4 regions of the Marinobacterium aestuariivivens genome follow, and region 2 is predicted to be linked to each of the others. Evidence: predicted binding sites of a transcription regulator. Region 2 holds the regulator's gene; each other region holds the start of a gene.
What was found. Region 2 encodes LexA, which represses DNA repair genes until DNA is damaged. Its sites were predicted from a motif close to TACTGTNTANNTANACAGTA; they were not measured.
Positions count from the first base shown of each region.

Region 1: a site for LexA is predicted at 5,165-5,184, ahead of ACFQDL_RS20265 (PA0069 family radical SAM protein). Genes of this name have one in related genera too.
Region 3: a site for LexA is predicted at 2,867-2,886, ahead of recA (recombinase RecA). Genes of this name have one in related genera too.
Region 4: a site for LexA is predicted at 4,989-5,008, ahead of uvrD (DNA helicase II). Genes of this name have one in related genera too.

Region 1 is NZ_JBHSWE010000001.1:3,875,784-3,883,387, reverse strand. Features, by position in the region: gene ACFQDL_RS20300 (hypothetical protein) at 73-222, opposite strand; gene ACFQDL_RS20295 (phosphoenolpyruvate-utilizing N-terminal domain-containing protein) at 402-1,571, shown strand; gene ACFQDL_RS20290 (phosphoenolpyruvate--protein phosphotransferase) at 1,568-2,569, shown strand; gene corA (magnesium/cobalt transporter CorA) at 2,796-3,884, shown strand; gene ACFQDL_RS20280 (VOC family protein) at 3,915-4,385, opposite strand; partial or broken gene ACFQDL_RS33015 (hypothetical protein) at 4,581-4,664, shown strand; partial or broken gene ACFQDL_RS20270 (hypothetical protein) at 4,717-4,905, shown strand; gene ACFQDL_RS20265 (PA0069 family radical SAM protein) at 5,206-6,264, shown strand; gene ACFQDL_RS20260 (CsbD family protein) at 6,286-6,489, opposite strand; gene ACFQDL_RS20255 (lipid-binding SYLF domain-containing protein) at 6,893-7,453, shown strand.
Region 2 is NZ_JBHSWE010000001.1:5,400,668-5,408,271, reverse strand. Features, by position in the region: gene topA (type I DNA topoisomerase) at 1-2,220, shown strand, start outside; gene ACFQDL_RS28355 (DUF6586 family protein) at 2,304-2,825, shown strand; gene ACFQDL_RS28350 (cell division inhibitor SulA) at 2,996-3,457, opposite strand; gene lexA (transcriptional repressor LexA) at 3,454-4,074, opposite strand; gene ACFQDL_RS28340 (DEAD/DEAH box helicase) at 4,206-5,210, shown strand; gene ACFQDL_RS28335 (helicase C-terminal domain-containing protein) at 5,207-6,328, shown strand; gene rhlB (ATP-dependent RNA helicase RhlB) at 6,349-7,604, shown strand, end outside.
Region 3 is NZ_JBHSWE010000001.1:1,450,016-1,457,619, reverse strand. Features, by position in the region: gene ACFQDL_RS07660 (NAD(P)H-dependent oxidoreductase) at 58-690, opposite strand; gene ACFQDL_RS07655 (hypothetical protein) at 730-912, opposite strand; gene ACFQDL_RS07650 (EamA/RhaT family transporter) at 903-1,688, opposite strand; gene ACFQDL_RS07645 (hypothetical protein) at 1,780-2,019, shown strand; gene ACFQDL_RS07640 (MarR family winged helix-turn-helix transcriptional regulator) at 1,947-2,276, shown strand; gene ACFQDL_RS07635 (CinA family protein) at 2,315-2,800, shown strand; gene recA (recombinase RecA) at 2,918-3,967, shown strand; gene ACFQDL_RS07625 (adenylate/guanylate cyclase domain-containing protein) at 4,177-4,623, opposite strand; gene ACFQDL_RS07620 (response regulator) at 4,653-5,225, opposite strand; gene ACFQDL_RS07615 (response regulator) at 5,250-6,029, opposite strand; gene ACFQDL_RS07610 (ATP-binding protein) at 5,930-6,985, opposite strand; gene ACFQDL_RS07605 (cache domain-containing protein) at 6,982-7,604, opposite strand, start outside.
Region 4 is NZ_JBHSWE010000001.1:2,242,002-2,249,605, forward strand. Features, by position in the region: partial or broken gene ACFQDL_RS11655 (PstS family phosphate ABC transporter substrate-binding protein) at 53-1,023, opposite strand; gene ACFQDL_RS11660 (acyl-CoA thioesterase) at 1,227-1,628, shown strand; gene ACFQDL_RS11665 (hypothetical protein) at 1,727-2,113, shown strand; gene ACFQDL_RS11670 (class I SAM-dependent methyltransferase) at 2,119-2,568, shown strand; gene uvrD (DNA helicase II) at 2,695-4,917, opposite strand; gene ACFQDL_RS11680 (homoserine kinase) at 5,059-6,036, opposite strand; gene ACFQDL_RS11685 (DUF2782 domain-containing protein) at 6,041-6,229, opposite strand; gene ACFQDL_RS11690 (hypothetical protein) at 6,169-6,321, opposite strand; partial or broken gene polA (DNA polymerase I) at 6,432-7,604, shown strand, end outside.

The DNA of each region.
Region 1 (7,604 bases), 1.5 Mb from region 2:
GCTTCGGCTTTCAGCCTCAGACCAACCGACGGATCAGCTCCGGATCCACCAGTGACAAACCGGCGCCTCCCGTCAGCCTACCGGGTACGGATCAGCACCAGCCGGACCCTGGATGACGCCGTGGGGTGCCGAGCCCTCGCCCAAGGGCACTTCGTACAGCTGTACTTCGGCGGCACAGGCTCCCGCCATCAGCAACAGCGATAATGCAATGGATGGAATCACGACGGCCGCTCCTCTTTACCTCCCTAAAGCGTAGCCGCTTGCGGTATCTGCGATATATCCGACAGACACCCGGCACAGGAGTACACTTGAAGCAGGAGCCTGCTATCGGTCCGGCCCGAAACGCCGCTTGACCGCGAAAATCCTCCACCGTCGATATTTCGTTCCCAGGGGTGAACCCAATGCTTGTGACCTTGCGGCGTATCCTGAAGGAGGTCCAGGCCGCCAGGGATCTCGACGAGGCGCTCATGCTCATCGTGCGCCTGGTCAAGAAGGCCATACCGATCGATGCCTGCGCCGTCTATCTCGCCGACGAGAACCACTACACCCTGATGGCCGCGGATGGGCTCAATGCCGGTGCAATCGGCCATGTACGGCTGGGTCTCGACGAAGGCATCGTGGGATGGGTCGGCGAGCGCCGGGAACTGATCAACCTCGCCAATGCGGCCAGTCACCCCCGCTACCTCTGCTCGGGCGATACCGGGGAGGAACGCTACGCGGCGGTGCTCGGCGTTCCCCTCATCCACTACCATCGGGTGCTGGGCGTTCTGGTCGCCTGGAAAAGCGCGCCCTGCCCGTTCGATAAAGAGGACGTGGCACTGTTCGTCACCCTTGCGGCCCAGCTGGCGAAAGTGATCCACGAGGCGGCAGCCCTGGGTAACGTCCTCAGGCAACTGAACGGCGGGGCTTCGGACAGCACCTATATTCAGGGCATTCAGGCGGCGCCGGGCGTGGCGGTCGGTACCATCGCACTGCTCGACCCACAGCCCAGACTGACCTCCGTTGCGAATCGCAGCGTCCCGGACAACGAAGCCGAAGCGGCTGCTTTCGCCTGCGCGCTGAACGCCACCCGGGAGGAGTTGAACGCCATCAGCGCGCGACTGGCGGGGGAGCTGCCCGACGACGAGCTCGCGCTGTTCGACGTTTACGTCAAACTGCTTGAAAGCGACAGCCTGACTGCCGACACCCTGCAGCGCATTCAGGCCGGCAACTGGGCACCCGGCGCCTGGCGCGACACCATTGCCGACCACGCCCGGGTCTTCGAAAACATGGACGACCATTATCTGCGTGCCCGCGCAGAGGATATCCGCGATCTCGGCGACCGTGTCCTGACCCATATGCAAGCCCGCAGCCCTGCCCCGAGGCAATACCCCAAACACTGCATCCTGATGGGCGAGACGGTGGGCATAACCGATATTGCCGCCGTGCCCTTCGATCGCCTCTGCGGCATCGTCAGCCAGCATGGCTCGACCCTGTCCCATACCGCCGTGATGGCACGGGCGATGGGCATCCCGGCGGTCACGAGCCTGGCCGCCCTGCCCTGGGGCGGCTCGACGGTCGCGCCGCCGTGATCGACGGCAACCGGGGACGCATCCATATTCGCCCCTCGCGCAGCGTGCTCCGGGCCTACCGGCAACGCCTGGGCGATGAGCGGGATCTGAGCGCCCGACTACAGGCATTGCATGCGCTGCCGGCCATAACGCGGGACGCAGTCCGCATACCTCTGCACGTCAATATCGGCCTGGTCGACGAGCTTCCGTTCGCCCAGGCCAGCGGCGGCGAGGGCATCGGCCTGTTCCGCACGGAGTTTCCCTTCCTGATACGCGAATCCCTGCCGGTTGAGGAGGAGCAGTACCCGCTCTATCGCCGGGTGCTGGAGGCCTTTGCGCCGAAACCGGTGACGATGCGCACCCTCGATGTGGGCGGCGACAAGATCCTGTCCTACCTCCCGGTCGAGGAGGAAAACCCGTCGCTCGGGTGCCGGGGCATCCGCTTTACGCTGGACCATCCGGAAATATTTCTGATGCAGCTGCGCGCCCTGCTGCGGGCCAACGCGGGGCTGAACAACCTGCAGCTGCTGTTTCCGATGATCAGCAAGGTCGGCGAGGTCGACGAGGCCCTCGGCTTGCTGGCCCGCGCCCATCGCGAGCTGCTGGAAGAAGGTGTGGCGACGGCAAAGGCGCGGGTCGGCGTGATGATCGAGGTGCCCTCTGCGGTCTACCTGGCCGAAGCCCTGGCACGGCGCGTGGATTTCCTCTCGATCGGCACCAACGACCTGACCCAGTACCTGCTCGCCGTCGACCGCAACAATGCCGAGGTGGCGACGCCGTACGACAGCCTGCACCCCGCCGTGATCAATGCCGTTCGCCAGGTGATCGAAGGCGCACACCGGCAACGCACGCCCGTCAGTGTCTGCGGCGAGATGGCCGGCGATCCGGCGTCGGCGCTGCTGCTGCTGGGCATGGACGCCGACTCCCTGAGCATGAATCCGACCAGTCTGGCGCGCATCAAGTGGGTCATCCGCAGCTTCACGCAGCGCCGGGCGAGGAACTGCTCGATGAAGCGCTGACCATGGAGGATGGATTCGACGTCCAGGAATTGCTCGATGGCGCCCTGGAAGAAGCCGGCCTCGGCGTCCTGGTCCGGTCCCGGTGACGGCACACGGACATCTCGACAGGAGCGCCCGGTCTGGCCGCAGACAATTCAATCCGGGACTGGCGCAGCCGCCATGCTTTGGTCTTCACTTGGAGACAGTCAGGAATCCCCGGACTCGAACCCGAACAGGAGCCCCCGCCATGCCCATCAGCACCCCGTCCGACCCGGTGCCGGCGACCGATACCTGGACGACACAGCCGGGCCTGTCGCCCGGCACGCCGGTGTTCGTCGGCGAACGCAAGCTCGACCAGGCGCGGATTCAGATTCTGGACTACACCCGGGCCCGGCTCGACGAATACAACGACGTGAACTCCGACGACTGCCGGCGGCTGCGCGCAAGCGACAGCGTTACCTGGGTCAATGTCGGCGGTCTGCACGATGTCGGCCTGATCACCGAAATCGCCTCGGTCTTCGAACTGCACCCGCTGACGCTGGAGGATATCGTCAACAGCACCCAGCGCCCCAAGGTGGAGGAATACGACGACTATCTGTTCATCGCCCTGAAAATGCTGCGCTACAATGCCGAGCGCAATGCCGTAGAGATCGAGCATATCAGCCTGATCCTGGGTCAGGGGTTCGTGCTGACCTTTCTCGAGGACGGGGGCGACGTTTTCGATGCGGTGCGCAGACGCATCCGGCTGAAAAAAGGTCGCATCCGCGGACAGGGTCCCGACTATCTCTGTTACGCCCTGGCCGATGCTGTGGTGGATCACTATTTTCTCGCGCTGGAGCAGTTCGGCGACTATATCGAAAGCCTCGACGAAGCGATCCTCGACTCGCCGCAAACCTCGCATATCCAGGAGATACACCGCCTCAAACGCGACGCTATCCGGGTGCGAAAGGCGGTCTGGCCGCTGCGCGAAGAGATCGGCTTTCTCGACAAGAGCGACTCGCCGCTGATCGCACCGGAAACCGGTATCTACATGCGCGACCTTTACGATCATATCGTCCAGACCATCGAGATGGTCGAGGGCTACCGCGATATTCTCGCGAGCCTCCACGATACCTCGCTGTCGACCGTCAGCCAGCGTCTCAACGAGGTGATGAAACTGCTGACAATGATCGCCACCATCTTCATACCGCTGACCTTCATTGTCGGCGTCTACGGCATGAACTTCCGCCACATGCCGGAACTGGAATGGTCCTGGGGCTACTTTCTGATTTGGGGCCTGATGATCCTGATCGCCCTCGGCATGGTGATCCAGTTCAAGCGCCGGGGATGGTGGTGACGACCGCACCTGTGCAATGGCGCGGCCGGATCAGTCTCCGCTCTGCTGGAATATCGCCCGGGCCCGCTCGGCAATCTGCGCTTCGGTCAGATCCTCCTTGTGGGTCGAGACGAACCAGACATGACCGAACGGATCCTTGAGGGCACCGAGACGGTCGCCGTAGAACTGATCCTGTACCGGCCGCAGGACCGTCGCACCGGCCGCCACCGCCTGCTCGAAGCGCGCGTCCACGTCCTCGACGTAGAGGTGCAGCCCGAAACTCGAGCCGCCCAGGCTCGCCGGGCTCTGGAAGCCGGATTCGGGGCACTCGTCAGCCAGCATGATACAGCTGTCGCCGATGACGATCTCGGCGTGGCCGACGCCGCCGTCCGGGGTATTCATGCGAAAACGCTCGGTGGCGCCGAAGGCCCGCTTGTAGAAATCGATCGCCTCCCCCGCCCCCTTGATCGCCAGATAAGGGGTCGCCGTGTGAAAGCCTTCGGGTATCGGTTTAACGCTCATGACACTCGCTCCTCTGGTTGATTGCTCTCTGGGCACAGCACAGCTTAGTCACGATATCTATCATTAGAGTGATGCTAGGGCAATCGCACTATCACGAGGCGATGACAAGATCGTCAGGGTCGACCACATCAGCCTCGGAGAGCCCGGTGCCGGTACGAAAACTGCTTAATTCCGGCATTTGCAGAAACCGTTGCCATGCTGCCGAACCCCAAGCCTTTCTTCGAATCCCTCCCCGATCCGCGCCGGACCACGCAAAACAAGCTGCATGGGCTGTCGGACATCCTCAGTATCGCCCTTTGTGCAATACTCTCCGGCATGGATGACTGGGAAGGCAGAGGACCCGTCAAGGGCAAGAATCGGACATGCAGCGCAGAATCCGGCCCTCATCCGGCGCTTCGCCCTGAACCTCCTGCGCCAGGCCAGGGGCTCCAAACCCGGGGTCAAGAATAAGCGGCTGCGTGCTGCCTATGACGACGCCTTCCGGGCCTCGGTGCTGCAGCTGACGCCGCGAGTGCACTGAGGGTTCTCGCCGCCGGCATGCCTGGCCATTGTCGGGTAGCGAACCGGGTTCGGTGCGTCTGTCGGTTGGCACCGCGCTGTCGAGGGGTGGGGGTACCGCTTCAGGGCGACCGTCTGCCGCCAGGGAGGGCGGCAGCCGAGCGGTCAGGGACGACGTAAAGCGTGTCGCCCGGAAACGGTACCGCCCGCCCGGACTGGCACTCACAGTCGTCAGGTAGTGCGATTGCCCTGAGAGTGATGCTCGCCCCAATGCATAATTATACTGTATATTTAAACAGTACTTAATTCCAGGGGTACCGGGATGTCGAAACCGCTCAAGGGCCGCGGCGCCCTCTCCAATCCGGCCAACCGTTTCGCGCCGACCCGCAGCGACCTCGAGCCCGTCGACGACGGCGAGGTGCCGGCGCGCATCGCCACCGTCCAGATAGAGGAGCGGCCGAAGACGATCATCAGCCGCAACCAGTCGCCGGACGTCCCCTTCGAGCAGTCGATCAATCCCTATCGCGGCTGCGAGCACGGCTGCATCTACTGTTTCGCCCGTCCGAGCCATGCCTACTGGGATCTGTCGCCGGGGCTCGATTTCGAGACCCATATCATCTGCAAGGAAGGCGCGGCCGAGCGGCTGGAGCAGGAGCTGCGTGCGAAGCACTATCGCTGCAGGCCGATCACCCTCGGCGCCAACACAGATCCCTACCAGCCGCTGGAGCAGCAGCGGCGCATCACCCGCGAGCTGCTCGAAGTACTGGTCCGCTTCCGCCATCCGTTTTCGATCATCACCAAGGGCGCACTGATCACCCGCGACCTCGACATCCTCGCGGAGATGGCGCAGCAGCAGCTCTGCTCGGTGATGATCAGCATGACCACCCTGGACCCGGAACTGAAGCGCACCCTGGAGCCGCGCGCTGCAGGCCCGCGCACCCGCCTCGATGCGATCCACCAACTCTCCGCCGCCGGGGTGCCGGTCGGCGTGCTGGTCGCGCCGCTGATTCCGATGATCAACGACCGCGAACTGGAGTCCATCCTCGAAGCCAGTGCCGCGGCCGGTGCCCGCTCGGCGGGCTTCGTCTTCCTGCGTCTGCCCCGTGAGGTAAAGGACCTGTTCCGCGAATGGCTCGACTGCCACTACCCGGAGCGGGCCGAACATGTGATGAGCCTGATCCGCCAGAGCCGCAACGGTCGCGAGAACGACAGCCGTTTCGGCAACCGCATGCGCGGCGAAGGCGTCTTCGCCGAAATGATCGCCCAGCGCTTTCGCGTCGCCCTCAAACGCCATGGCCTGCAGCCCCGGCTCGGTATCGAACTGCGCACCGACCTGTTCGAGGTGCCGCCGCAGGCCGGGGATCAGCTGTCGCTGCTTTAGGTGCGGCGATACGCGTGACGACTAGTCCTTGGTTTGCTCTTCAAACCGCTTGATCTGCGCTTCGGCTTCGTCTTTCGATACGCCGTAAGCCTCCTGGATCCTGCCCGCCAGCTCGTCACGCTTGCCGGCAATCTCATCGAGGTGATCGTCGGTGAGCTTGCCCCACTGTGCTTTCACCTTGCCCTTGAACTGCTTCCAGTTGCCTTCAATGATATCCCAGTTCATGTCGTACGCCTCCTGTTCCGGATCTCAGGGGAGAAATCGCCAATCGATGTCTCCATTTACAGCTACCCAAGCCTAATCGGATGACCGCCCCACGTCGGTACGCTGACGCACACCCGGGAGGCTATATTCCGACGCCGTCGGGGCAGGATCCGATATCAGGACCGGCACGCCGCTACGCTCTCCTCGGTGGACCCCGCTTGTGGCGTTTTGTGCGCCGGCGTACAGACCCGCGCCTTTCAGACGGTTAGCCTTGTGATGACATCCGGAGTTCCATCCAATGGCTCCAGGCTGCCGCTGCGCAGGAAGTTGTGCGGCGAAGAACCGGTTGCGACATGAAGGCGCGCAATGGACTTATCCATCAGCCGGCGTATGAACAGGATCCCAACCCGGGAGGAGTTTTGACATGTACAGCATACAACGCCATGTTCTCGCGCTCATACTCATGACGGCCACCCTCGTCGCAATGGGGGTGATGAATCAGGCCAGGGCGGCAACCGCCGAGGATTTGGACAGGGATTCGCTGCAGGCCCTGCAGACCCTTTATCAGACAGAACCCGTTGCGGAAAAACTTTCGCAGTCGGCCAAGGGCATACTCGTTTTTCCAAATATCGTTAAGGCCGGCCTGGTATTCGGCGGCAGCTATGGCGAAGGCGTCTTGTTCAAGGGTTCGACCGTTGCCGATTATTACAACTCCATTACCGGGTCCTGGGGCCTGCAATTTGGTGCCCAGTCCTATGGATATGCCGTTTTTCTGATGACAGACGAGGCCGTTCGCTATCTCGAAGAGTCGAACGGCTGGGAACTCGGTGTCGGTCCAACCGTCGTCCTGGTTGACGAAGGTGTCGCCAGGAACCTCTCGACATCCACGCTGAAGCATGACGCCTATGCGTTTATTTTCAGCCAGCAGGGATTGATGGCTGGCATCAGCATCGAGGGTACCAAAATTTCCCGAATCAACCGCTGAACCCGAAACGGACAGACGCGACCGGCGCCTGTCCCGATTCGCCGGCAGCCCGCTACAGCCGAGTGAGTTTTAACCCGGAGGGTTAATAGATGAAGCACATCTGTCCGTACCCGAAGATGCGGTCGCGCTGCCGGAGACCCCATGATGCTAA
Region 2 (7,604 bases):
GATGATTCGCGTTTTCGTCGGGTGGTATTCAATGAGATCACCAAGAAAGCGATCAAGTCCGCTTTCGAACAGCCCTCCGACCTTGACCTGGCGCGGGTCAATGCGCAACAGGCGCGACGCTTTCTCGACCGCGTCGTCGGTTACATGCTGTCGCCGCTGCTGTGGGAGAAAATCGCCCGTGGCCTGTCCGCCGGGCGGGTGCAGTCGGTGGCCGTGCGCCTGGTGGTGGAGCGCGAGCGCGAGATTCGCGCCTTCGTGCCCGAAGAGTACTGGGAAGTCCACGCCGATACCCTGACCGCCGAGAAGGCGCCGGTTCGCCTCCAGGTGACGCGTCACCAGGGGCAGGCGTTCAGGCCCACCAGCGAAAGCGAGACCCGCGACTACCTGAGCCGGCTGGAAGGCGCACCCTTCGAGGTCGTCACCCGGGAAGACAAGCCGACCACCACGCGGCCCGGTGCCCCCTTTATCACTTCGACACTGCAGCAGGCGGCCAGCACCCGTCTGGGCTTTGGTGTCAAGAAAACCATGATGCTGGCGCAGCGCCTCTACGAGGCCGGTTACATCACCTACATGCGTACCGACTCGACCAACCTCAGTGCCGAGGCGGTGGCGGCCTGTCGCGACTATATCGGCGATCATTTCGGCAGCCGCTATCTGCCCGATCAGCCGGTTGCCTACAGCAGCAAGGAGGGGGCTCAGGAGGCGCACGAGGCGATCCGCCCCTCCGATGTCGGGGTCGAATCCTCGGCGCTGTCCGGAATGGAACGCGACGCGGAGCGTCTGTATGACCTCATCCGGCGCCAGTTCCTGGCCTGCCAGATGAAGCCGGCCGAATACCTGAGTACCCGTATTCAGGTCAAGGCGGGCGATTTCGAACTCAGAACCCGTGGGCGCATCCTCAAGTTCGACGGTTTCACCCGTGTTCTGCCATCCAAGGGCAAGAGCGACGAGGACGTGATCCTGCCGGATCTCAAGGCCGGGGACGCGCTGAAGCTCGAGCAGCTGGATCCGAAGCAGCATTTTACCAAGCCTGCGCCGCGCTTTACCGAAGCGAGCCTGGTCAAGGAGCTGGAAAAACGGGGAATCGGCCGTCCATCGACCTATGCCTCCATTATTTCGACGATCCAGGATCGGGGCTACGTGCAGGTGCAGAACCGCCGTTTCTACGCCCAGAAAATGGGCGACATCGTCACCGAGCGTCTGACCGAAAACTTTTCCGATTTGATGGATTACGGCTTTACCGCACGCATGGAGGAGGCGCTGGATGATATCGCCAGCGGCGACAAGGAGTGGAAACAGGTCCTGAACGACTTCTACGCCGATTTTGTGCTCAAGCTGCAGGAATCCCAGAATCCCGATGACGGCATGAGGCCCAACACCCCGACCGCCACCGATATTCCCTGTCCCGACTGCGGCCGGCCGATGATGATCCGTACGGCGAGCACCGGTGTCTTTCTTGGCTGCTCGGGCTATTCGTTGCCGCCGAAGGAGCGCTGCAAGGCGACCATCAATCTGGTACCGGGGGACGAGGTCGTCAGCGAGGATGATGACGACGAAGCCGAGTCCCGGCTGTTGCGCAAGAAGCATCGTTGCCAGAAGTGCGGCGCGGCGATGGATTCCTACCTTGTCGACCAGTCGCGCAAGCTGCATGTCTGCGGCAACAACCCGGATTGTGACGGCTTCGAGGTGGAGAAGGGCAGTTACCGCCTCAAGGGCTACGAGGGGCCGACCATCGAGTGCGACAAGTGCGGCGCCGAGATGCAGCTCAAGACCGGGCGTTTCGGCAAGTACTTCGGCTGCACCAACAGCGAATGCAAGAATACCCGCAAACTGCTGAAAAGCGGCGAGCCGGCGCCGCCCAAGATGGAGCCGGTGCCGATGCCGGAGCTGCAGTGCGAGAAGGTCGAGGATACCTACGTTCTGCGCGATGGCGCCAGCGGCCTGTTTCTGGCCGCCAGCCAGTTTCCCAAGAACCGCGAAACCCGGCCGCCCAAGGTCAGCGAACTGCTGCCGCACCGCGACGAGATCGACCCGAAATACAGTTTTCTGTTCTCGGCGCCAGTCGCGGACAGCGAGGGCAATCCGGCCCAGGTGCGGTACAGTCGCAAGACCAAGGAGCAATATGTGATGACCGAGGCCGACGGCAAGGCCACCGGCTGGCGCGCCTATTACGACAACGGGCGCTGGGTTGTCGAAGACAAGGCCAAAAAGACCAAGTAAGGTGCTGAACGCACTGCGCCCGGCGGGGTCTCTGCTATGGAGACCGCCTGCCGGGCGGGGGTTTTACCGTCAGGGGAGTTGGGATGAGTATCTATGTTGCCCGTACCAGCCAGAAGCTGAACTTTGCCCGCCTGCACCTGCATCAGCTGGAGCTGGCCCAGGCCTCGAGCGGCTGGAGCAAGCATGCGCTGGTCGAATCTTTTCAGGAGTCCGTGCTCTTTCATCTGGCATCGGGCTATCAGGCGTTCCTGCGCGAAATTGCCGAACGCTATCGACTGGAGGTCGAGCGGATCAACGGCTTCGAGGATCTCGAGCGGTTGCTGGAGCAGTCCGGCCAGGAGTCGCCTGAGCGCAACGAGCTGAGCGCCCTGGAGCAGGACAGCGGGAGCTGGCTGCACCGGATGCAGCTGGCCTATCGCGCCTGCTGGCAGGCCAGTGACCGCCGCGATGCATCGACGCCTGAGCACAGTCGTTCCGAGATCCAGGTGCGCCAGGTCAACCCCAGTCACGCCGTGGACAGAGACGTCCAGGCAGAATGCCAGCGCTGGTTCGACGAATTCGCCCGGCTGGTGGAGCGCCTGCGCGCCGGCATGGAGGAGTGGTAGCGGAGGATGGGTGAAGCGATGCATTGGCGGGAGCTTAACGTCGCTTTCGCGGCTCATGCATCGCGTAACCCGTCATATCGATCGCGTTGCAGATCGATTGGTGTCGGTTGGCTCGAAGAATGTTGGGTTGCGGTCGTTCCGAGTTCCATCCGAGCTACGGTTGCGGAGGCTCAGGCGTGCTGGCGGCCGCGTATCAGAATGCCGTGGCTGGCGCCGGACTGCGCAGCCTGCTCGAGGGTTTTCAACTGCGGCTCCGAAAGATAGCCGGGCCAGGAAATGACCGCATGGCAGGTGCCGGCACTCAGTGCGCGGCGTGCCAGGTCCAGCACGCTGTGTTCGGCATCAGGATGCAGCAGGATCACCTTGTTCAGGTCGATGCCGGCCTCGGTGAGCAGGGCCTTGGGCAGTCGTGCCGGTGGCGCTATCCAGGCGAACCAGCGATCGTCCCGGCTTAGCTGCGCCAGCAGCGGCATCAGCATCGGCATGCTGGCGATATCGGTATCGTGGGTGATGATTTCCGTCAGCTTTCCGTCGAAGCTGCAGGTCCGGGGGGCGCTGACGGCATTGCCGGCGCTTCGCGTCATGCGGGACGATGCGGCATGGCGGCGCTTGAGGGTGGTTGGCTGGATCATAGCGATTCTCCCGTGCGGCGGATGACGCCGACTCCCAGGCCCTCGATGGACAGCTCCTGCTCCCGCAGGTCGACCACGATGGGTTCGAACTCTTCGTTTTCGGCCATAAGGTAGACCTTGTTGCCTTCCCGCTTGAAGCGCTTGACCGTGACCTCATCCTCGATGCGCGCCACCACGATCTGGCCGTTGCGGGCTTCCTGGCACTGATGCACCGCCAGCAGATCGCCGTCCATGATGCCGATGTTGCGCATGCTCTGGCCCCGGACCCGCAGCAGATAGTCGGCCTTGGGGTGGAAGAAGTCGGAGGAAATGGTGCAGTGGTCCTCGATGTGCTGCTGCGCGAGGATCGGCGAACCGGCAGCGACCTGGCCGACGATCGGCAGACCTTCGTTGGCGGCTTCCTGCCCGGCTTCCGGCAGGCGGATGCCGCGGGACGTGCCCTTGATGATTTCGATCGCGCCCTTTTTCGCCAGTGCCTTGAGGTGCTCCTCGGCCGCATTGGCGGAACGAAAGCCCAGTTCGCGGGCGATATCGGCACGGGTCGGAGGGTAACCGGTGGTTTCGATATGGTGCTTGATGCAGTCGAGCACTTCCGTTTGTCGCCGGGTCAGTTTCATGATCGGAACCTGTTTGTTTATACAGTAGGTGTAAGTATATACAGTAACGGAAACGGGTAAAGCAAATTCTGTTGATATATCCAGTGTTTTGCTAGAATCCGGTGCCCCCTTCAGCGGAACCGGATGCTGCCGTGCTAACCGAGGCACTCAAACAAGAGATTCAGCAGGCTTATCGCGATTTTCTCGCCGCCAAGGGCCTGAAACCGCGCCATGGCCAGCGGCAGATGGTGGCCCATATCGCCCGGGTACTGGGCAATATCGAGGCCGATGCCTCGGCTGTTCGCCAGTCGGGCCCGCATGTCTGCCTGGTCGAGGCCGGCACCGGGACGGGCAAGACCCTGGCCTACCTGCTGGCGACGATTCCGATCGCGCGGGCAGCGGGCAAGAAGCTGATCCTGTCCACCGCGACGGTGGCGTTGCAGGAACAGCTGGTGATGAAGGACCTGCCGGACATCTCCCTCCATGCCCAACTGCCGGTCAAGTTCAGTCTTGCGAAGGGGCGGGGCCGTTATCTGTGCATCAACAAGGTCGAACGGCTGCTCGACAGCCAGGAGTCGATGGGGCAGATGGCCCTGTACGAGGACGAACTGGCGCACAAGCTCGACGAGGCGTCCGTCGAGCTGTACCGGGATCTGCTCAACGAATTCGCCGCCGGCCGCTGGGATGGCGACCGCGACAACCTCAGGCAGGAACTCGAGGAAAGTCTCTGGTACCCGCTCACCAGCGACCATTTGCAATGCAGCAACCGGCGCTGTGCGAACTTCAGCGCCTGTCCTTTCTACCGGGCCCGCGAATCCCTCGATCAGGTCGAGGTGGTGATCGCCAACCACGATCTGGTGATGGCCGATCTCGCCCTCGGCGGCGGCGCCATACTGCCGGACCCCGCCGACAGTATTTATGTCTTCGACGAAGGACACCACCTGGCGGCCAAGGCGATCGGTCATTTCGCCTACAGCATGCGGGTCGGGGCCAGTGGCCGCTGGCTTGCGGGTGTCGGGCGCCAGCTCGAGCGGATGCGCGGCGAGTGCGGCGACCATTCGGTGCTCAATACCTACGTCGGTCAGCTCGACCGGCCCTTCGCCGACCTGCAGCAGTGCCTCGAGGGGCTGCAGCGCACCTGCGGGCACTGCTGTTGAACGAGGACGGCAGCCCGAAGGCGGAGCGGTTCCGGTTTCCGGGCGGCCAGCTGCCGGAGGTGCTGCGGATCGAGTCCGGCGATATCGCGATGACCGCCGCCAAGGCGGCGCAGAAATTCGAGCAGATCGTCGATCTGCTGAAGGAGGCGATCGACGGCGGCATACCGGAGATCGACAAGACACCGGCCGAGCGCTGGTATCCGCAGATGGGCATGATGCTGGCGAGGATGCAGTCGATTCACTGGCTGGCGCGCTCCTATCGTCAGGAAGACCCGGCCGGCAGCTCGCCCACGGCGCGCTGGATCAACATGGTCGAAACGGCCGACGGGCTCGATTACGAATGCCGCTCGAGCCCGGTATCGGCCGCCGACACCCTCTCGGAGCACCTGTGGGAGCACTGCTACGGTGCGGTCGTCACCTCGGCGACTCTGACCGCGCTCGGCCAGTTCGACCGCCTGCTGGCAGACCTGGGTCTGGCGCCCGACACGCCCTGTGAAAGGCTGCAGAGCCCGTTCGACCATCAGCGTAGCGCCGAACTCTGGGTGCCGCCGCTGGCGGCCGACCCGTCGGACCCCGATGCCCATACCCGGGAGGTCGCGGATTTTCTCGAGCGACGGCTGTCATCGGCAACCGCAACTCTGGTACTGTTCAGTTCCTGGCGGCAGATGCGCGGCGTGCTTGAACAGTTGAGCGAATCCATTAAGAATACGGTGCTGTCGCAGGGCCAGTACTCGAAGAACGAAATACTCCAGCAGCACCGGGCGGCCGTCGACCGCGGAGCGCCAAGCATCATTTTCGGCCTGGCATCCTTTGCCGAAGGTGTTGATTTGCCAGGCGGCTACCTGACCGAGGTTATCGTCACCAAATTGCCATTCAGCGTACCGGACGATCCGGTCGACGCGACAATGGCGGAATGGATCGAACAGCGCGGCGGCAACGCCTTCATCGACTGGTCGGTGCCGATGGCCTCTATGCGCCTGACCCAGGCGGTGGGGCGGTTGCTGAGAACGGAGCAGGACAGCGGAACCGTGATACTGCTCGATCGCCGGGTGGTGACGAGGCGCTATGGCCGGCAGTTGCTGGATGCCTTGCCACCCTTCAGGCGTAAACTGAACTAACAGGATTTTAAGGTTTAACTTTGAGCAACGAAGACAAAAGCAACAAGCGCAGACGCCCGTCGCGCGGTTCCTCCCGCAAGCGTGGCGGATCCTCCCGGCGGCGCCGGGATACGGCAACAGCGAAATGGTCACCCGCCGATTTCGTGGTGCCGGTGGTGGAAGGCAAGCGCCGCTTTCACGACTTCAATCTGCCCGACGCCATCCTGCGCGCGATTCAGGATCAGGGCTTCCAGTACTGCACGCCGATCCAGGCCGCGACCATCGAGCCTGCCCTGGCCGGCAAGGACATCATCGGCAAGGCCCAGACCGGTACCGGCAAGACCGCGGCCTTCCTGACCGGGATCATCACCGACCTGCTGGACTACCCGCTTGGCGAGGAGCGCAAGCTGGGCGAGCCGCGGGCGCTGATCGTCGCGCCCACCCGCGAGCTCGCGCTGCAGATCGCCGCCGATGCCGAGGGGCTGGGCAAGTATGCCGATATCGGTGTCGTCGCACTGGTCGGCGGCATGGATTATGACAAGCAGCGGGCGCAGCTGCGCGAGCGGCCGGTCGACATCCTGGTGGCAACGCCGGGCCGGCTGATCGATTTCGTCCGGTCCAAGGAGGTCGACCTCTACAATGTCGAGGTGCTGGTGCTGGATGAAGCCGATCGCATGCTCAGCATGGGGTTCATACCGGACGTGCGCACCATTATCCGCCAGACGCCGCGCAAGGGCGAGGACCGTCAGACGCTGCTGTACAGCGCCACCTTCTCCGACGACATCATGAATCTGGCGAAGCAGTGGACCGTCGACCCGGTCCGGGTCGAAATCGAGTCCGAGCGCAAGACCACGGACAATGTCAGTCAGACCGTGTTTCTGGTGTCCAGCAAGCAGAAGTACCGGCTGCTGCGCAACTATATCCGCGTCAACAACATCGAGAAGGTCATCGTGTTCGGCAACCGCCGCCACGAGACCCGCGCGCTTGCGGAACGTCTGCAGAAGGACGGCCTGAAGGCGGCGCTGATGTCCGGCGAAATTCCGCAGAACAAAAGGCTGCGCACGCTCGAGGACTTCCGCAGCGGCAAAATCCAGGTGCTGGTGGCGACGGATGTTGCCGGTCGCGGCATCCATATCGACGGCGTGACCCACGTGATCAACTATCAGCTGCCGGAAGAACCGGACGATTACGTCCATCGTATCGGGCGTACCGGCCGTGCCGGCGCCAGTGGCGAGTCGGTCTGCTTCGCCTGCGAGAACGACTCCTTCCTGATCCCGGAAATCGAGACCGAAACCGG
Region 3 (7,604 bases), 4.0 Mb from region 2:
TATGGCAGCATCCTCTCTATGCAGGTACCCCCTGCGGATATGGGGTATCTTGTCGCATCAAAGATGTATGAACATCCTGTCCTTCGGCCAGCGGACTTTCTTCATTGCAGCCTGGCGGTCGGTTTCGTGGTCGCGGTAACCCAGCGCCAGCAGCACGGCCGAGCGCATACCCTGCTCACGCAGACTCAGCAGCTTGTCGAGGCCGGCGGCGTTGAACCCCTCCATCGGCGAGGCGTCGATCTGTTCGGCGGCGGCAGCCGTAAGAGCGGTGCCCAGTGAGATATAGGCCTGCTTGGCGGCCCAGTGGAACTGCTCTTCGGCGCTGGCAAAGCCGTTCACCGTTCCGTTGATCGCCTGCCGGTAGCCGTCGAGATCCGCGGCATTCAGACCACGTTCCCTGGCTGTCATCCGGATAAAGTCGTCGACATGCCCCTCGTTGACGTTTTCCCAGGCGGCGAACACCAGCAGATGCGAGCACTCGGTGATCTGGGGCTGGTTGTAGGCGAGCAGCCTGATCTTTTCGCGCAGAGCGCTATCTTCGATCACCAGTACGGAATAGGCCTGCAGACCGTAGGAGGAGGGGGCCAGACGGGCGGCTTCGAGAATGCGGTCGATCTTTTCCTGTGGCACTTTGCTGCCGTTCATGCGCTTGGCGGCATAGCGCCAGTTGAGTGCTTCGACGATGTTCATGGTTCAGTGACTCCTGCAGTGTGGTGAGGACAGTCCGGCTCAGCGGGAAGGCGCCTTGCTGTCGCTGGAAGCGGTGGCGGCACCGCGTTGGAAGAAAATAGTGCCCAGTGCGACCAGGGTGACGACCAGCCCAAGGTGGGGCGGTGGCGCTTCACCCAGCAGCAGTACGGCAACGAGGGTGCCGACAACCGCCGCGACGGTGCCGATCTGACTCAGGTACACCGGTCCCGCGAGCTTTTGCAGCACGAAGTAAAAAGGTAGAGCACGGCGAAGACGGCGATTTCGGCCAGCAGCAACCAGAGCTGATCGCTGTTGCCGCTGTTGGGCGGGGATTCGAGGGCCAGCGCGAACGGCAGCAGCGAGATCGCGCCGCCGAGCATCATCAGCGCCGCCAGCAGTACCGGCGATGTCCGGGCTGGCCAGCGCAGCGTGCGATAGATGTTGCCCGCGGCGACGATCAGTGGAATGAGCGCGATGAGCGCTACCCAGTAGCCGCCTTCGGTCATGCCGGACGCCTTGGCGATGGCGAGCACCAGGCCGCCCGACAGACCCAGCAGAACACCGACCAGGCGGGTGAACCTGAGTCTTTCCATCTTCAGCAGCAGTGCGAGACCCCAGGTGACGAGGACCGGAAAGGCGAAGGCGATGGCAACGAATCCCGCGCCGACATGCCGGATCGCCAGAAAGCCGAGCGCATTGGGCACGGCGAACAGCGCCCCTGCCAGCAGGGCGTATTCCAGCCGGCGCCGGCTCAGCTGTATCGTCTTCCCCTGCAGCCGGTTGATACCCAGCAGTACCAGGCCTGCACCGGCGATCGAGAGGGTCAGGAAGCCCAGTCTCGGGGCGCCGGCTTCGTCGGCAAGTTTTGCAATGATCAGCGAGAGGGCCAGCAGGCTGCCGACGATCAGCAGGCAGGCGAAGGCCTGCAGTGCGGTCCTGTCCGGCGAGGTCCGGTCTGGCGAGACCTGCCCCTTGCGCGGCGCTGTGGTGTTGGCCATTATCGTTCTCCTGCTGTAGGAATAGTGTCTCGATTTAAAGTATCTTTGTATCGAGATAAATTTATCTTACTATCAAGACAGTTTGGTGACAATGACTAAAGTAGAGCTGGCTATCGACCAGTGGCGTCGAGAGATGCCGGGACTGGATCTTCTGCCGATGGAGGTGATCGGTCGTCTGGGCAAGGCCACGCGGCTGATCTCGCGCGGCCACCTGGATCCCTTCTTTCAGCGTCAGGGGCTGCATCAGGGGAGTTCGACGTGCTGGCGACGCTGCGTCGGGCCGGTGCCCCCTACGCGCTGGCACCGACTCAACTGTTCGAGGCCCTGCTGATATCCTCGGGAGGCATGACCAACCGCCTGGACCGGCTGGAAAAAGCGGGCCTGATCTCGCGAGCCCCCAACCCCGGGGACAGGCGCGGAACCCTGGTGACCTTGACCGACAAGGGGCTGGAGCTGACCGACCGGGTCGTGCCGCTGCATGTCGAGAACGAAGCGCGGGTACTGTCGCCGCTCAGCCGAAAGGAGCAGGAAATGCTGAGTACGCTGCTCGGCAAGCTGCTCGAGGGCCTTGACGAGGACCTGTCCTGAGACGGTGGTCCGACACGCGATCAACACTGGAGGTAACGATGCAGCAACGGGTGCAACAGATAGCGGAGACAATGCAGGCGCGGGGCTGGATGCTGGCGACGGCCGAGTCCTGTACCGGGGGCTGGGTGGCGCGGGAGCTGACGGCGCTTGCCGGCAGTTCGAACTGGTTCGATTGCGGATTCGTGACCTATTCGAATGGCGCCAAGGTGCGGATGCTGGGTGTACCGGCCGATCTGATCGAGCGCGAGGGCGCAGTCAGTGAAGAGGTGGTGAGGGCAATGGCCGAGGGGGCTGTACGCTGCAGTGATGCACAGGTGGCGGTCTCGATCAGCGGAATCGCCGGGCCCGGCGGCGGCAGCGCAGACAAGCCGGTGGGGACTGTCTGGTTCGGCTGGGCCTGCAAGGGGCAGCCGACCCGTGCCGAGTGTCATCTGCTGGACGGGGATCGCGAAGCGGTGCGGCGTCAGGCGGTGGAGATCGCGCTACAGGGCATCCTCGACTGCCAGGTGACAGGTGACAGGTGACAGGTGACAGAAGTCTTCGCTGTGAACTAAACAAAGAGGTTGCATTCCGGAAGCGATCTGGAATAATACTGTCCAAACATACAGTACTCAGTGTTTGATCCGGTGGAAGGGTTGATTATGGACGCGAACAGAAAGAAGGCGCTGGACGCAGCGCTTGGTCAGATTGAACGCCAGTTCGGCAAGGGTGCCGTCATGCGCATGGGCGATCATCCGCGCGAGGCGATCCCGGCCGTCTCCACCGGTTCGCTCGGGCTGGATATCGCACTGGGCATAGGCGGTCTGCCGTACGGCCGTATCGTCGAGATCTATGGCCCGGAATCCTCCGGCAAGACCACCCTGACCCTGCAGGCGATCGCCGAGGCTCAGCGCCAGGGCAAGACCTGCGCCTTCGTCGATGCCGAGCACGCGCTGGATCCGATCTATGCCGAGAAGCTCGGCGTCGATGTGGATTCGCTGCTGGTTTCGCAGCCGGATACCGGTGAACAGGCCCTTGAAATCGCCGACATGCTGGTACGCTCCGGTGCCGTCGACGTGATTGTCGTCGACTCCGTCGCGGCACTGACGCCAAAGGCCGAAATCGAAGGCGAGATGGGCGATTCCCACGTTGGCCTGCAGGCGCGCCTGATGTCCCAGGCGCTGCGCAAGCTGACCGGCAACGTCAAGAACACCAACTGCCTGATGATCTTCATCAACCAGATCCGCATGAAGATCGGCGTCATGTTCGGCAGCCCGGAAACCACCACCGGCGGTAACGCGCTCAAGTTCTATGCCTCGGTGCGCCTCGATATCCGTCGCATCGGTGCGGTGAAGCAGGGCGATGAAGTGGTGGGCAACGAAACCCGCGTCAAGGTCGTCAAGAACAAGGTATCGCCGCCGTTCAAGCAGGCGGAATTCCAGATCCTCTACGGCCAGGGCATCTACCGCATGGGCGAGGTGATCGATCTCGGCGTGCAGCAGGGGCTGGTGGACAAGGCGGGCGCCTGGTACGCCTACAAGGGCGACAAGATCGGCCAGGGCAAGGCCAACGCCGCCAAATACCTCGAAGAGCACCCGGAAATCGCCACCGAGATCGAAACCGCGATCCGCGAAAAGCTGTTGCAGAAGCCTGCACCGAAAGCCTCTGCCGAAGACAAGGCCAACAGCGAGAACGAAGAGCTGCAGTTTTAAGCGGCAAGCCACAGGCCCCCAGCTGCAAGTGGGAAGCGTCGCCGACTTGCAGCATGAAGCTAGTGGCTTCTGGCTCTATTTCCCCTTCCCTCCAAAGGGCTCCTTCGGGAGCCTTTTTTCTTGGTGCGCCAGGCATGGCGCGTAGCGCCTTGACTGACGTTGTTCCGGTGCGCGTGGCGCCGGCCGGAGGTCCTGGCGGTGAGAAGCCGCTATCGGCCTGCGGCATCGCTCCTTAAAGGCTCGCTGATCCAGTAGGTCACCAGCGGCGTGTCGATGCCCTTGACCTGGATGCCGCCGCGGGGCTCGCAGCGGATATGCTCCCTGATGCGCTCCCAGGTGGTGTCGGATATCAGGATCCGGCCGGGTTCGGAGTTCTGCTCCAGTCGCGCGGCGGCATTCACCACCTTGCCGATGATGGTGTATTCCATGCGGTCCTCGCTGCCGAAGTTGCCGACGGTGCATTCGCCGGAACTGATGCCGATACGGATATCGACGCCGAGCTCATGTGCGCGCTGCTGCATCTCCACCGCCATGCGGGCGCAGGCGACGGCATCTTCTTGGATCCCACGGGAGTCGGGGTCGCCGAAGAAGACGATCACCGAGTCGCCGACGAATTTGTCCAGGGTGCCGCCGTGGCGGGCACAGATCGCGGCCATTTCATTGAGGTAGTTGTTGAGCCAGCGGGTCAGCTCGCGGGGGCCGCCTTCTCGGTTCTTTCGGTGAAGCCGGCGATATCGGAGAACAGCACGGTCAGGTCGCGCGAATAGGACTCTATCCTGGCCTCGGTCTTGCCGGAAAAGATCGATTCGTAGACCTGCGGGGGCAGGTATTTCGACAGTTTCAACGACAGTTCCTGCAGCTTTTCCCGCGCCGCTTTCAACGCCAGGTGGGTATGGACGCGGGACAGCAGTTCCGGCGGGTTGAACGGCTTGGCGACATAGTCCACGGCTCCGAGCTCGAAGCCGTGGACGATATCGTCCGCTTCGCTACGGGCGGTCAGAAAGATGATCGGGATATCCCGGGTGGCGGCATCCTGCTTGAGCCGGCGGCAGGTTTCGAAGCCGTCGAGCTCCGGCATCATCACATCCAGCAAAATCAGGTCGGGAGCGCTGTGCGCGACAATGTCCAGGGCCTGCCGGCCGTTGCCGGCTACGTTGATCTGGTAGCCTTCCTGCTTCAGCAGGGTACCGATCAACTGGATGTTCCTCGGGGTGTCGTCCACGACAAGAATGCGAAAACAGTCTGGCTGCAGATTCATGCTGATGACCCTCGGGTCGATCGTTCAGCCGTCCCTGGCGGGCGGTCCGGGCGGTTGCTCCTTCAGCCGTGCCTCGAGCGCCCGGCACTGCTCGCCGAAACTGTTCAGGGTAGCCGTAATACCATCGAGGTCGAACAGTCCCGACTGCTCGGCCAACTGACGGCCCCAGGCCTCGAGGGGCGGATAATCGTAGTCCGAAGCCAGTGTCCGCATCTGCTGTGCGAAGGCCTCGATGTCGTTGATGGACATGGTCCTGCAAAGTGTATCACAGTCGGACTGAAGCGCCCGGAGGCGCGGCAGCAGTTCGGTCAGCCGTTGCTTCTGCGTATCGTTCAGCGCCTTGTCCGGCCAGGGCCTGGTCTCTTCCGGGGCCGGTGTCTCTGCCACGACGCTGTGCACCAGGAAGCGGCCCAGCTGTATCACCAGCGCCTGCTGGCTGACCGGCTTGCGCAGGTAACCGTCGCAGATCAGGCCGATTTCCCGTGCATCCTGCTCCATGGCCGAGGCGGTCAGCGCGATGACCGGGATGGCCCGGGTACTGTCGTCCTGTTTCAGTTGTCGAGTCGCTTCGTAGCCGTTCATCAGTGGCATGCGCATGTCCATCAGGACCAGGTCCGGCTGGTGGCGCCTGGCGGTCGCAACCGCCTCCTGACCATTCTCCGCTTCCAGCAGCCGGAACGGATAGCGGGCCAGGTAGCCCTTGATCAGGTCGCGATTGACGGCGATATCATCGACCACCAACAGGGTGGCGGGCGCAAAGTCGATCGCCTCGAGCTCGACGGCCGCTGTCGCCTGGTCGGGCACGTCGGACAGCGCCGCGACACGGACGCCGTGCAGTCGGACCTGGAAACGACTGCCCCGGTTCTTCCGGCTGTCGACGTCGATCTCGCCCCCATCAGTTCGACAAGGCGTTTGCAGATCGCCAGTCCGAGCCCGGTCCCTCCGTAGCGCTCCGCGCTCTGCCCGCTGCGCTGCTCAAAGGCACCGAACACGGCCTGCTGTTGCGATTCGGGGATGCCGATGCCGCTGTCCTCGACCTCGAGAAGCAGGTCCAGACTGCTCTTCGAGGCCGTGGGATAGTGGCAGCGCAGCGCCAGGCGGATATGGCCCCGCTCCGTGAATTTGACGGCATTGCCGATCAGGTTTATCAGTATCTGGCGTATCCGGGTCTCGTCGAGTATCAGCGCCGGCGGCAGCTCGTCATCGATATCGATCCTGAATTCCAGCTGTTTTTCGGCCATCCTCTGCGAGAACAGCTGCTCCATCTCGGCACAGAGGTCGCGGGGGTTGACCGCGGTGGGGATCAGCTCCAGCTTGCCGGCTTCGACCTTGGACAGATCGAGAATATCGTTGATCAGCGTCAGCAGGGACTTGCCGCTGCTCTGGATCGATGTCAGATACTGCCGTTGCTGCGGGTCCCGGATCTGACCGGCGAGAATGTCGGTAAAGCCCAGAATGGCGTTCATCGGGGTGCGGATCTCATGGCTCATGTTGGCCAGGAAGGCACTTTTGGAGCGGTTCGCAAGCTGAGCTTCGCGCGCCGACCGCAGCGCGGCTTCCTTGGCCTCCTCGAGTTCCGCGGTACGCTGCCGGACCCGCTGATCGAGCTTCTCGGCGGCATCGGCCAGTGCCCGGTCGCGATCCCTGACGCCGGCCGTCATCTGGTTGAAGGCATGGCCGAGCTTTCCGAACTCGTCTTCACGCCGGATATCGAGGCTGACCTGGTAGTCGCCGGACTCGACCCGCTGGGTGGCGCTCAACAGCTGCGCCAGGGTGTGCCCACCTGGCTGCGTATGACCCGGTACAGCACCAGGCCCTGGAACAGCAGGGCCAGCAGCCCCAGCAGCATGACCATCCGGGCGGCATCGAACGCCAGGTCCGCCAGTATCGCCTTGGGATAGACGGTGATGAAATACCAGTCGACGCCCTCGAGGTGGGCGACGGCCAGAAAGCGGTCGCCGGCGGGGTCATTGACCACGAAGAACTTCTCCTGCTCGTGGCCTTCGACCGCGGCCCGGTAAACGGCACGCAGATTGTCGTCCCCCATGGTCAGAATATCGAAATAGCCGCCCTTGCGCTCGATCTCCCCGGACAGCCGGGGGTGGGTAATCAGGCGGCCGTCGGCGCGCAGCACGATATTGTAGGTACCTTCGAGGTGCTCCTCGAGCGCCCGTTCCAGCAGCTCGTTGAGGAGGATGTCATGGCCGATGGTGGCTATCTGATGATCGCCGAGGTAGACGGGGGTGGCGCAGGAGACCATCCAGATACCGGAAATCTGGTCGTAGAAGAGTCCTGTCCAGACCGTTTCCCGGGTCGGATTGTGCTGCTCGTCCGCCGCCCACTGGTACTCTTCGATCGACATGTAGAGGCGGGTGGTCG
Region 4 (7,604 bases), 3.2 Mb from region 2:
AGCAGGGAGGCCGTCACCGGCTCCCCTGCTTCCTGTACTGATCCGGGGGCTGTTAGAGGCCCAGGTCAGCCATCTGCTTCTCGACCACCTTGGCCGGCAGCGGGATGTAACCGTCCTTGACGACGACTTCCTGACCGGCCCTGGACATGACCAGCTTCAGGAATTCACGCTCCAGCGGCTGCAGCTCTTCGTTCGGCTTCTTGTTGACGTAGACGAACAGCGAACGGGCCAGCGGGTATTTGCCGGTAACGGCGTTTTCCGGCGTGGCTTCAACGAAGGCGTCGCCTTCCTTCTTGGCCAGCGGCAGGGCGCGGACCGAAGCGGTCTTGTAACCGATGCCGGAGTAGCCCAGGCCGTTCAGGGAGGTGGAAACCGACTGAACGACGGACGCGGAGCCCGGCTGTTCGTTGACGTTGTTGCGGAAATCGCCCTTGCAGAGCGCTTTCTCCTTGAAGTAGCCGTAGGTGCCGGATACGGAGTTGCGGCCGAACAGCTGGATGCTCTTGTCAGCCAGCGCGCCGGTCAGGCCCAGCTGGCCCAGGTGCCGATATCGTCGGCAGCGCCGCACTTGCGGGTCGAGGAGAAGACCGCGTCGACCTGGTCGATGGTCAAGCCTTCGATCGGGTTGTCCTTGTGGGCAAAGACGGCCAGGGCATCAATCGCGACCGCAACCGGAGTCGGCTTGTAGCCATACTTCTGCTCGAAGGCTTCGATTTCCTTGTCCTTCATCATGCGGGACATCGGACCCAGGTTCGAGGTGCCTTCGGTCAGGGCCGGCGGGGCGGTGGAGGAACCGGCTGCCTGGATCTGGATGTTGACGTTCGGGTACAGACGCTTGAACTCTTCGGCCCAGAGGGTCATCAGGTTGGCCAGGGTGTCGGAGCCGACGCTGGACAGGTTGCCGGAGACGCCGGCTGCCTTTTCGTAGGTCGGCAGATTCGCGTCGAGCAGGTCGGAGGCGTTGGCCGTCAGGCAGGTCGCGGTCATGGCGACAGCTGCGAAGAGCTTCTTCATCGGTTTCATCTTGTGCTCCTGATTGGTTTAACCGGCAGAGTTCAACTCTGAAGTGGGGCTCACTATAGGAACGATCTGTGACAGGAATATGACAGCCGTAAAAGGGTGTCGCCATTCGTAGACTGGGGCAGATTGATCGGAAAGTAGTGATTTGTGCAGCGGCGAAGACTAGAATCTGCGCATCCCAAAACTTCAGGTCGGAAGCCCGAAAAATGTCGATAGCTGATGATCAGATCCTGGTGCCGGACGGCGAGCTTAGTCTGAAGCTGCCGGCCAGCGTGCAGGCAACCAACATGTTCGGCGATGTCTACAGCGGCTGGGTCGCCATGCGCGCCGTCGAAGCGGCCGAAATCCGCGCGGCCAAAATCGCCGAAGGCCGGATCGCGACCGTCTCGGTCGGTGGCATGGATTTCATGTCGCCGGTACTGGTCGGCACCATACTCAGTTTCTACACCCGGGTCGTCGAGCAGGGGCGCAGTTCGATGCGCATCGCCGTCGAAGTCTGGGGTCGCTGCCCCGATGGCCGCGATCCGCGCAAGGTCTCCGAGACCGAGTGCGTTCAGGTCGCCATCGACGAAAACGGTCATATCCGCCGCCTGCCGCCGCAGGACTGAACAGCTCCGAACCCTCTTCGGTCTGCTTTACTTGGTGTAGGGTGGAATTCGGCCCTAAGGTGCGCGCATCAGGGAAGCGAAGCTGCGGGAGGTCGGAGATGAATGTACGGTTGCTGAAAATGGGGTTGTCGACCCTGCTGGGTTGGCGGCGTCAGGGGTACTTTATCCCCTACCGTTATGCCGACCAGATTGCCGAACGGACGCTGGCGTATCCGTCCCTGGAACGGTTGCTGGATCAGCACCGGGATGACTTTGCCCGGCTGTTGCATGCAGCCGAGGGCTTCCTGCCCCAGCTGCAATCCATTGTAGGCCTGAAGCCGCCGCATCCTCGCTGGGAGCAGAGCTGGTTTCCGCGCCTGGATGGCATTATCGCCTACGGTCTGACACGTATTCAGATGCCCGCGCGCATCATCGAGGTCGGTTCCGGCCATTCGACACGCTTCTTTTTCGTGCCTGCCGGGAAGAGGGGCTGGAGACGCAGCTGACCGCGATCGATCCGGCGCCCCGGGCCGACCTACAGGACCTGCCGATCCGGCTGCTGCGCCAGCCGCTGCAGCAGGTCGACTTGGCGCTGTTCGAAAAGCTGCAGGCGGGCGATATGCTGTTTATCGATTCCAGCCACTTGCTGCTGCCGGGCTCCGATGTCGACTGGCTGCTGAATCGGGTCTGGCCCTCGCTGGCCGAAGGCGTGCTGGTACACTTTCACGATATCCTGTTGCCGGACGACTACCCCGAGGCCTGGCGCTGGCGCGGTTACAACGAGCAGCAGGGCGTGGCGCCGCTGCTGAGCTGTGGCGCGGCCGAACCGGTCTGGTCGAGCCACTATGTCGTCAGCCGCATGGCGGAAGTGCTGGCCGCGAGCCCTCTGTCGCAGCTGCCGATGCCGGCCGAGGCGATCGAGACCAGTCTCTGGCTGCGCAAGGTCATCCCGGCGATCTGATCATGTGGGGGCCCACTCCGTGGGCGAATATCGTCACCCGTCACCCGTCACCCGTCTACTGACAACTGCTCCTGCGTTGCCAGCACACCCGCGGGGCGGCCACCCGCCACCCCTGGAGGTGACCCGTCATAGCGGCTCGAGATTGGCGTAGCCGAGCACCAGCCACTTGGCGCCTTCGTAATCGAAGTTCACCTGTACCCGGGCCTTGGCTCCGGTTCCTTCGTAATTCACCACGATGCCTTCGCCGAATTTGGCATGGCGCACGCGCTGACCCAGGCTGATATTGCTGGCCGGCACTTCGGCGCCGGCAAGGGATGCCGAGCCGCTGTTGAACAGGCCTTCGCCGCTGTTTGAGCGCGCGGTGAGGGGGCGGCGTACCTGGGCGTTGAGGCGCACCTCCTCGATCAGCTCGGTCGGCACCTCGTGGACGAAGCGCGAGGGGCGGTTATAGGTCTCCTGCCCGTGGAGACGGCGTGACTCGGCGTAGGTCAGGTAGAGTTTCTGCATCGCCCGGGTAATACCGACATAGCAGAGGCGGCGTTCCTCCTCGAGACGCCCCGGCTCCTCGATCGACATCTTGTGGGGGAACAGGCCTTCCTCCATGCCGGCGAGAAACACCAGCGGAAATTCCAGGCCCTTGGCCGAGTGCAGCGTCATCATCTGCACGCTGTCCTGGTAGTCGTCGGCCTGGGCTTCGCCGGCATCGAGGGCGGCCTGGTCGAGGAAGGCGGTCAGCGGCGTGCGGGCGACGGCTTCCTCGGTGTCGGCGTCTTCCTGCCAGCTACCGGCGAACTGTCGTGCTGCCGTGACCAGTTCCTCAAGGTTCTCGATGCGGGACTGCGCCTTTTCGCCCTTTTCCTTCTCGTGGTGCTGGATCAGGCCGGATGTCTGGATCACATGCTCGGTCTGTTCGTGCAGCGCGGTGCCGGCGGTGTCCGCATCCAGTGCCTCGATCAGCTCGAGGAAGCCGCGCAGCGCATTGGCGGCCCGTGCCGGCAATTCGCCCAGCTCGATGATCTCGCTGGCGGCCCGCCACATGCTGTGGCCCTCGGCACGGGCGCGCTCACGCACCAGCTCGATGGTGCGGGTGCCGATGCCGCGGGTCGGCACGTTGATCACGCGCTCCATGGCGGTGTCGTCGTGACGACTGGCGATCAGGCGCAGATAGGCCAGGGCGTTCTTGATCTCGAGACGGTCGTAGAAGCGCTGGCCGCCGTAGATGCGATAGGGGACGCCGGCGCGGATCAGCATCTCCTCGATGATGCGCGACTGGGCGTTGGAGCGGTACAGCACGGCGCTGTCGGCGCGCAGATTGCCTTCCTGCACCCACTGCTGGATGCGGTCGACGATGAACCGCGCCTCGTCCTGTTCATTGAAGGCGGCGTACAGCGACAGCGATTCCCCGTCGACACCTTCGGTCCAGAGCTGTTTGCCGAGGCGGCCCTGGTTGTTGCAGATCACCGCGTTGGCGGCCTGCAGGATGCTGTTGGTCGAACGGTAGTTCTGCTCCAGACGGATGGTCTCGGTGCCGGGGAAATGCTCCGGCAGGTTCTGGATATTTTCGATACGGGCGCCGCGCCAGCCGTAGATCGACTGGTCGTCGTCGCCGACCGCCATCAGCTTGCGCTCGTTGCCGCAAAGCAGCCGCAGCCAGGCGTACTGGATGGCGTTGGTGTCCTGGAATTCGTCGACCAGAAGGTAGCGGAAACGCTCCTGGTAGTGCTTCAGCAGGGCCGGTGAGCGGTCGCGCAACAGTTCCAGCGAACGCAGCAGCAGTTCGCCGAAGTCGATCATGCCGCCGCGTTCGCAGGCCTGCTCGTAGGCGATGTACAGGTTCAGCATGGTCTGCTGGAAGAGGTCGTGGGAGCGCTCGATATGGGCGCTGCGCAGGCCCTCGTCCTTCTGGGCGTTGATGTACCACTGGAATTGCCGCGCCGGCCAGCGCTGTTCGTCGAGGTTCATCTCCTTGGCCAGGCGCTTGATCAGACGGAGCTGGTCGTCGCTGTCCATGATCTGGAAATTGTCCGGCAGGCCGGCATCGCGCCAGTGCGCCCGCAGCAGCCGGTGCGCCAGGCCATGGAAGGTGCCGACCCACATGCCATGGGGGTTGAGCCCCAGCAGCTCCTCGATCCGGCCGCGCATTTCACGGGCGGCCTTGTTGGTGAAGGTTACCGCCATGATCGAATAGGGGGAGATGCCTTCGGCCTGGATCAGCCAGGCGATGCGGTGCACCAGCACCCGGGTCTTGCCGGAGCCGGCACCGGCCAGCACCAGCAGGTTCTGCATCGGCGCAGAGACGGCTTCGCGCTGGGCGTCGTTGAGGGAGTCGAGAATCGGGGTTACATCCATAGCGGCACAACGGACTCTGGTTGATCACGAGAACGGCAGGGCAGGGCCCGGCGTATCTGGCGAAGGTGAATGGCTGTATGGGCGTCCAGTATCTTAGCGCGATGCGGCGGCAGATTCATCCCGGATCTGCCGCCGTTCACCTCAGGACAGGCGGGAAGGATGGTCGATGCGGAACTGCAGGATGCGCTGCAGTTCGGCCGGGTCCTTGAGTTTCATCTCGCCGCTCTGACGGCCGGCCTGTTCCAGCCCGAGCCACGGAATCAGCCGCGAGAGCCAGAATCGCATCGCCGCCGTGCGGGTCAGCTGCGGCCAGGCCTGGTGCTCGTCGTCGGTGAACGGGCGCACTTCGTTGTAGGCACCGAGCAGAGCCGTTTCCCGGACAGGGTCGATCTGACCGTCCGCGGTGCAGCACCAGTCGTTGGCGACGATGGCCAGGTCGTAGAGCAGGAAGGCGGTGGCGGCATTGTAGACATCGAGGATGGCGCTCAGGCGGGTATCCTCGAACAGCGCGTTGTCGTGGAAGAGGTCGCCGTGGATCGCCCCCATCGGCAGCTCGAGCTCGGAATCGCACAGCGCGTCGAACAGGCGCACTTCGCCGAGCAGCAGTTCGGCCTCGTCGCCCGGCAGCAGCTGCGCGACGCGCTGGCTTTCGCGGCGCCACCAGAAAATGCCGCGGTGGGCCCTGCGCTTCATGTAGAAGTCCTGGCCCGCCAGGTGCAACCGGGCGAGGGCGGCGCCGATCTCGCTGCAGTGCGCGGCCGTCAGCTCCTGCTGGGCGACATGATGGCCGGCAAACCGGGGCAGCAGCAGCGCCGGGCGGCCCCTGAGCTGTTTCAACGCGATGCCGTCGCGATCCTTGAACGGCGCCGGCACCGGACAGCCGCGTTCGGCCAGCCAGCTGGTCAGCTCGACGAAATAGGGCATCTCGTCCATGCCGAACTCTTCGAACAGGGTCAGGACATACTGCTGCTCGACACCGCCAGGATCCTTCAGCGTGACAAAATAGTTGGTGTTTTCGATACCGCCTTCGATGCCCCTGTGGGTGACCAGCGTGCCGAGATCGAAGTCGGCCAGCAGGCGGTTGAGGTCCTGTGCAGTTACTTCTGTATATACAGCCACAATATTACCAGCTGAAAATGACCCATTTGGGGATCAGGAGGGAGGATTCTTCGAAGCGGTTGAACTCGCCGGTGCCTTCGACGGGCACCAGGTAGTAGGGCTTGCCGACCTTCGGCACCACCTTGACCTCTTTCAGCACGCCATTGACCCGGTATTCGTAGAAGGCCTTTTCGTCGTCGTGCCGGATGGTGATTTCCGGCCCCCGGAGCCCAGTTCCGGCAGTGTCTCGGCCTGTGCCGGCGGCAGGACCAGCAGGCTGGCCAGCAACAGCAGTTTCTTCATCATTATTCCGCACTCGTTGGTTTGGCTGCCGCTTATTTAATATGATTGTCAGCCCTGACACTATCCCCGGTCACGATAAACATGGCCCAGGTCACAACCAAGATGGACAAAATATGAGCGAGCAGCACCCATCCCTCATTCTAGTCGACGGCTCTTCCTATTTATACCGTGCCTTTTTCGCCTCGCAGCAGGCGGACCTGCGCACGTCGGAAGGCTTCCCGACCGGCGCGGTGCGGGTGGTGACCTCGATGCTGCGCAGCCTGATCAGGCAGCATCCGAAGAGCCCGGTGGTGGTGGTGTTCGATGCCAAGGGCAAGACCTTCCGGGACGAGCTGTTCGAGGCCTACAAGTCCCATCGCCCGCCGATGCCCGACGATCTGCGTCAGCAGGTCGAGCCGATCCACGAGATCATCCGCGCCATGGGGCTGCCGCTGCTGGTGGTGGACGGGGTCGAGGCGGACGATGTGATCGGGACCCTGGCCCGGGAGGCCAGCAGCAAGGGGCTCGATACCCTGATCTCGACCGGCGACAAGGATATGGCCCAGCTGGTGGACCGGCACGTCACCTTGATCAACACCATGAACGACAGCCGTCTCGACGAGGCCGGGGTGCAGGAGAAGTACGGCATACCCCCACATCTGGTGATCGACTTCCTGGCACTGATGGGGGACAAGGTCGACAACATTCCCGGGGTACCGGGCGTCGGCGAGAAGACAGCGCTGGCGCTGCTGCAGGGCATAGGCGGCATCGCCGACCTCTACGACAACCTCGACAGGATACCGGAGCTGGGCTTTCGCGGGGCCAAGTCGATGCCGAAGAAACTCGAGGAAAATCGCGAGATGGCGGAGCTCTCCTACCGCCTGGCCACCATCAAGACCGACGTCGAACTGGATCAGGGCGTAACCGATTTCGGCCTGCCGGCGCCGGACAATGACAAGCTGCTGGAGATGTTCAGGCGTTTCGAATTTCGCACCTGGGTGGCCGAGCTCGAACAGGGCGATGACGGCGAAACGGCGGCGCCCGGTGTCGCGGTGCCGGAGAATGTCGAGTACGAGACGCTGCTCGAGCAGGCCGATCTGGATCGCTGGGTCGCCGAGCTGGAAACGGCGGAGCTGTTCGCTTTCGACACCGAGACCACCAGTCTCGACTATATGCAGGCCGAGATCGTCGGGCTGTCGTTCGCGATCGAGCCGGGCAGGGCAGCCTATGTGCCGCTGGCCCACGATTATGTCGATGCACCGAAACAGCTCGATCGCGATGCGGTGCTGGCGCAGCTCAAACCGCTG